2 regions of the Paenibacillus sp. GCM10027627 genome follow, and region 1 is predicted to be linked to the other one. Evidence: a T-box and tRNA genes for the amino acid it is inferred to sense, from the RefSeq annotation. Region 1 holds a T-box; the other holds one or more tRNA genes.
What was found. The T-box of region 1 lies ahead of ileS (isoleucine--tRNA ligase). A T-box ahead of a tRNA ligase gene usually reads a tRNA of that ligase, here a tRNA-Ile.
Positions count from the first base shown of each region.

Region 2: it encodes a tRNA-Ile, which carries the amino acid that the T-box ahead of ileS (isoleucine--tRNA ligase) is inferred to sense. The anticodon was not compared.

Region 1 covers NZ_JBHTHB010000002.1:96,822-100,245, reverse strand. Annotated here, with positions in the region: gene ACFQZE_RS08495 (YlmH family RNA-binding protein) at 1-486, shown strand, start outside; gene ACFQZE_RS08490 (DivIVA domain-containing protein) at 608-1,108, shown strand; T-box leader at 1,180-1,472, shown strand; gene ileS (isoleucine--tRNA ligase) at 1,519-3,424, shown strand, end outside.
Region 2 covers NZ_JBHTHB010000001.1:1,413,207-1,416,630, forward strand. Annotated here, with positions in the region: gene ACFQZE_RS06785 (hypothetical protein) at 1-829, opposite strand, end outside; gene ACFQZE_RS06790 (hypothetical protein) at 960-1,910, opposite strand; tRNA gene ACFQZE_RS06795 (tRNA-Ile) at 2,023-2,099, opposite strand; gene ACFQZE_RS06800 (hypothetical protein) at 2,472-2,705, opposite strand; gene ACFQZE_RS06805 (hypothetical protein) at 2,923-3,424, opposite strand, start outside.

The DNA.
Region 1 (3,424 bases):
TCCCATTTGGAGCTGGATCACGGCGATTTTTTGGGCGCTTTGCTTGGGCTTGGCATTAAACGGGACCGGATTGGCGATATTCATGTTCATGATTCTTTCGCACATATAATCGTTACGGATGAAATTGCCGATTATTTAAATATACATCTCCGGCAAGTGCATCGTTTGAATGTACTGACGGATGTGCTGCCGCTTTCCGGGCTTCAGATCACAGAGGTTAAGCTGGAAGAGATGAGCCTTATCGTAGCGTCGATGCGCCTGGACGGCATTGCAAGCGACGTCTACCGCATCAGCCGCTCCAAAATCGTCGATCCTATCCGTGCGGGCCGCTGCCGCATCAATTGGAAAACGGAGGAGAACCCTTCCGAGACGCTAAATGAAGGCGATATCGTCTCCATTAAGGGACTAGGGAGATTCAAAGTTTTGGAAGTGGACGGCGTGACAAAAAAAGGCAGAATTCGGGTAAAGGTCGGCAAATTTATTTAAAAGGTTGCAGGAAATGGCGCCGGACTGTCGAATCTCTTCACACAGACAGTGAGCGGTGGCGTTCGTGCAGCAAGCTTCCATCGTTTGCGCAAAAATCCAAACAGAAGCAGGAGGTGTTCCAATGCCGCTTACGCCATTGGACATACATAACAAGGAGTTTTCGCGAAGATTGCGCGGTTACGACGAGGATGAGGTTAACGAGTTTTTGGACCAAGTAATCAAGGATTATGAATCGCTCATCCGGGAAAACAAAGAGATTCAAAATCAAATGTTTGCGCTTCAGGAGAAGCTGAACCACTTTTCCAACATTGAGGAGACGCTGAGCAAGACGATTATCGTTGCGCAAGAAGCGGCCGACGAGGTGCGCAACAACGCCAAGAAGGAAGCACAGCTTATCATTAAAGAGGCGGAAAAAAATGCGGACCGCATCGTCAACGACTCCCTCAACAAATCCCGTAAAGTATCGCTCGAAGTCGAAGAGCTTAAAAAGCAAGCTTCTATTTATAGAGCTAGATTCCGGACGCTTGTGGAAGCGCAGCTGGAACTGCTGTCGCAGGACGGATGGGAGACGCTGGAGTCCAGCGCGCCGAGAGAAGCGGAGCGGGAACTGCTTCGCGGATAGATTTTGCGGCGGCAGAACAACGTTTGACACGGGCAGTCCTTTTGCGCTATAACTAAACTAATCAAAACGAATGAAATTCCTTGACGAGATCAAGTACGTTTCGCGTTCATTCCCCAGAGAGCCGGCGGTTGCTGCAAGCCCGGCGTATGAGCCGTTACGGAATATCCTCTCCGAGAAGAGGCGCCTAACCCGCTGCTTAGCGGTTTTAAGCGCCAACGGTCGTCCCCCGTTACCGGGAACTCGAATCAGGCTTTACCGATTCGTGACTAAGGTGCCGCAAGCGTCGCATTTGACGCTGCAGTCTTTTCCAAATGGAGGACTGGCGGAACAAGGGTGGTATCGCGAGTAAAACCTCGTCCCTTTTTGGGGACGGGGTTTATTTTTTTTATCGACATAAGGAGGCTAACACCATGCAACGCGTAGACGTTAAGGAACGTGCGCGCAGCCGTGAGCTGCGGGTGCTTCAGCAATGGAAGGAACAGGATACTTTTAAACAATCGATCGCAAACCGGGAAGGCAAACCTAATTTCGTATTTTACGAGGGGCCGCCTACGGCGAACGGAGCTCCGCATATCGGCCATGTACTCGGACGCGTAATTAAAGACTTTATTTGCCGCTACAAAACGATGTCGGGATACCGTGTTGTCCGTAAAGCGGGCTGGGATACGCACGGATTGCCGGTGGAGCTAGGCGTTGAGAAGCAGCTTGGCATTTCCGGCAAACAGGAAATCGAAAACTACGGCGTAGAGGCATTCGTAAAAAAATGCAAAGACAGCGTATTTGAATACGAAAAGCAGTGGCGTGAATTGACGGAAGCGATCGCTTATTGGACGGATCTCGACAACCCTTATATTACTTTGAAAAACGAGTACATCGAGAGCGTATGGCATATTTTGTCCACCATTCACAAAAAAGGGCTGCTTTACCGCGGTCACCGCGTAAGCCCGTATTGCCCTTGCTGCCAAACGACGCTTAGCTCGCATGAGGTTGCACAGGGCTATGAAGATGTGAAAGATTTGAGCGCAACGGCGAAATTTAAGCTAACGGATTCCGGCGAATATATTCTCGCGTGGACGACGACTCCTTGGACGCTGCCTGCGAACGTAGCTTTGGCTGTACATGCTGACCTCGATTACGTACGTGCTTCCAAAGACGGTGAAGTTTATATCGTCGCTCAGAACTTGGCTGAGAACGTGCTGAAGGAAAACTACGAAATTTTATCGACAGTTAAAGGTTCGGAGCTGGCCGGATTGTCCTATGAGCCGCCGTTCCGCTACGTGCCGATTGAAAAAGGGCATGTGGTCATTACCGGCGAATTTGTCAGCGATACTAGCGGTACAGGTATCGTTCATATCGCGCCTGCACATGGCGAAGACGACTACAAGGTAGCGCGTCAAAACGGAATCAGCATGCTGAGCGTCGTAAACAACGCCGGCCGTTATGTGGACGAAGTGACGGATTTGGCGGGACGTTTTGTAAAAGATTGCGACGTCGACATTGTGAAAATGCTCAGCGAAAAAGGACTGCTTTTCTCCAAAGAACGCTACGAGCACAGCTACCCGTTCTGCTGGCGTTGCAAATCGCCGCTTCTGTACTACGCGACAGAGAGCTGGTTTATTGAAACGACGGCGGTAAAAGATCAACTGATCGCGAACAACAGCGGCGTTGACTGGTATCCGGGACATATTCGCGAAGGCCGCTTCGGCAAGTTCCTTGAAGACCTAGTCGATTGGAACATCAGCCGCAACCGCTACTGGGGCACCCCGCTCAACGTTTGGGTTTGCGAAGCGACGGGACAGCAGTACGCGCCTGACAGCATCGCCGATTTGCGCGCCCGCGCAGTAGGCGAAGTGCCTGCCGATATCGAGCTGCATAAACCTTATGTCGACGACATTTTGCTAAAATCTCCATTTGCCGAGGGCGCTGTAATGAGACGTACGCCGGAAGTGATCGACGTATGGTTCGATAGCGGATCCATGCCGTTTGCTCAGCAGCATTACCCGTTCGGAGATGCAGCGCAGTTTGAGGAGCAGTATCCTGCGGATATTATTTGCGAAGGCATTGACCAAACGCGCGGCTGGTTTTTCAGCTTGCTCGCCGTTTCTACTCTGTATAACGGGAAAGCCCCGTATAAAGCCGTTATTTCGACGGGCCATATTTTGGATGAAAACGGGCAGAAGATGTCCAAGTCCAAAGGCAACGTTATCGATCCATGGGAAATTATTAACGAATACGGCACGGATGCGTTCCGCTGGGCGCTTCTGGCGGACAGCGCGCCATGGAACAGCAAGCGCTTCTCTCGCGGCATTGTAGGCG
Region 2 (3,424 bases), on a different contig from region 1:
TTTTCTTCTCAATCATTTCTTTGTGACGCTCTTCACGTTCATTCAAGCCCTTTTTAATCAGTTTTGGATCATACGTCTTTTCATTATCTTCTTCTTTAGGTTCAGTTCCGCTAATTACTTTGTATTCGCGGATTGTCTTGCGATTAATTTGTTCTTGAGGTGCGCCAAATCCAACCTCTACCGCTTTTTTAGTGACAGTTGTATTATTTACGATTTCTCCATAAACAGTAACTGTAGTGCCCTTATCATAATTATTACTTACGTAATCAGCAGCTCGATCACCTTCTACTACTGTTTCAAATGGGAACACTTTGCCTTCATACCCAACGACATAACCTTTAAGAATAACTCGACCTGTTTCTTCATCATTTTTCTTTTCAAAGGCAACATTTGCTACACACATCTCAAGAGTAAATTTCGCTTTTGGTTCGAACACATCGCCTGCTTTTAGGCGATTAATGAAGTTGGCTGAGATCTGTGGGAACGCTTTGATGGTCAAGTCTTGACCAACATATTCGTTCAAGCCTACTTTACCAGTCTCAATTCTCACTTTGTCAGCTTCTTCGCCATGAGTCTGGATCGATTTAAACTCATTCTTGATGGTTTGAATGCCTTTGTACAGGCCGCTCTCTTTGCCTTGTTTATTAATTTTGTTTGCATAAACAGAAACTGTATGTACATCATCATTGACCTTGATGTCAATTTCACCTTGAATTTTTTCAACATCCTTACCATCCTTTTTGTAACTTCCTTCTTCGATACGAACCTCAGTAACAATACCTTCAATTACTACAACATTCTCGCCCTCACGAAGCACTTTTTCACTCATTATTAAATTCATTCTCCTCAATTTTAATTTTATAGTTTATTGGATAATCATATGTATAACTTAGTTAATCATAGTTTTCAGTTTGCTTAGGTGGGCTGCGCATTGTATTATCTATGGCTTTGTCACCTCCTTAAAATGCCCATTCGTGCTCAACACTTGAAGCACTATCATTCTTCTCTTCATATATGAAAGGATTTGAATCAACTGTTTCATTTATATTCTCAACAGAGTATCTATTTCTAACAATCGATTTCAAACTGCCACCAGTAATCTCAAGCTCTTTTATCGCTGATCCTGTGACCACTAGCTTACCCTCGACCTCAATTGTGGGAACTAAGTAATTGATGTTTCCAAAAATCCTGACTGTTGTACCATAAGTCATGTCTTTGAACATTTTGATTGTTTCAGTTATGTATTCGTTCGAACCTTGACCTATATATTTATTGTAGTTGATGACAAAACAATAAGGAATTTTTCGAATTACATCGTCAACTTTGACCAGTATAAGGCTATCCACAAGGTATTGAGACTTGTTTCGATCTTTCTCTATATTTAAAAAAACAATCTCTTGTGAAAAGTAAGCATCTTGTTCATGTAGTTCATTTGCTTCGAGTTGCTGATCAAGCCTTCCTATATCTCTTATTGAGAATTTCGCCTGTACCTTACCATTGTATTCTTGAAATTGAATCGATCCATTTATATAAACAGAGTCGCCATCCTTTAAGTTCTCTTTTATGTTTTCTATTGCATCAAACGAAGTCAATTCAAACGACTCTGATGTAGTAAGTGAGACTTTTAATGGCATATGTATTCGATAATTAGAAGTCGTGTATCGTTCTTTCCAATTCACGATTATTGAATCATTTTTTTTATAATTCCTTTTTAATTTGATTTTCGTAGCTGTTGATCCCATTAACTCAACTGGTATTAGAGCAGCATTCTGCACTTTTACATTGAAGTTTAATCTATGCCATTTATCTCCTCCTTCTTTCTCACCTTCGGAATAATACCTGTCGTTTTGTAGGCCAACCACAATTCCTTTGAGTGAGAAGCTTCCATATGTAGGCTGTAATTCTGTCATACTACTCAACTCACTTGATTAAATTAGAACTCCTGACCAGATTTGAACTGATACGTCACAAGGACAACAAATTTTAAATTTGTCATGTCTGCCATTCCATCACAAGAGCATATGGTCGAGAGTGTGAGGATCGAACTCACCTTTCGTGCTGTATAAGAACACCGCCATTCACCAGATCGCTTGCTCTCGAATACTTCATGAAATACATATTTTATTTTTTATTTGATGTGTGTCTAATAATAGCACTTTAAACTTTCAAAAGTCAACGATTATTTTATTATTATATTTTTAAAATAATAAAGACCGTTTATCTGATGTTTAAATGGCGTTCTTTTGCCTATCTTTTGCAATAGAACGCCATATTTATTCATTATAACTTAACAACCTTAAAAACTCCTCTAAGCATCTCGATTTCTTCTTTTGCTATGTCACTAACAAATATGACAGAACTTCTCCTATTATCCATCGTATAAACTTCTCCATGAGGTAATAATTCATCCGAATTTAAAATATAAACCCTATAACGCCTCAGTCTCATTATCACCTCAAACCACCTATACTTTAAATTTGATTTTTCATTTTTAAAAACTTGTATGTGCTTTCAGGAATATCATCAAGATCACCAGTGAAAAAGTCTTTAATCCATAAAGTTAAATCTTCCATAGTCTTAACATTCTCAAAAAGAATTTTATATACTTGTGTGTTAACATCTATTTCACATACATATTTAATCCATTTCAGAAAACCTTCAACACTGTCCTCCCATTCATCCCAAATTTGATCAGAATCATTCATCAATCATTCCCCCTGTGTCTTCAAAGTGGTGTATGTAGTCATTATAGTCGAATTTAATACATTATTGGAAGTATAAATCTTCTCAAAATAAATACTTTGACATCTGATCTGCAATGTGCTTAAATGTCGAATTCATAAGTAATTTTGTCGAAAAAGAAAGTTTTTTTGATGGAATTAGTATTTTTAACTTTTTTTGTTATTAACCTCATTAACTACTTTACCATAAAGGACGATAAATAGGTCTTTCAATAATTCCTTTATTATATTTCAAGTCTTTTTCTTTCCCAAAACTTTTTACTAGTATGTTTTTTACAGCAGCACTCGTTGCATTTATATAATGTTCAAGAGAAAAGTATACTCGATTTAGATCAGAATCATACCAATTAATCATATTCATATTTACTAAAACACCACTATCAATTTGCTTAAAAGTTGGATTGTCCTCAAGATGCACCCAAATTGAATCTGATAATGTAAAACATGAAACAACTTCACCAGTAAAAAGATGTATTCTGCCAATATTCTTTTTGGGTTGGCTAAAGTATAATATTTGACTTATTTCAATAAATCTTATTTGGTAACCCGATAAAGGCACTAAAACATATTTTTCTTGATCTAGCCCCTTAATTAAAGAACTAATCAAATCTGTTACTGGAGCAGCTGTAGTTATTATCTCAACTATTTCATCTGTTGAAAAAACATCTACATGTTCCAAAAGC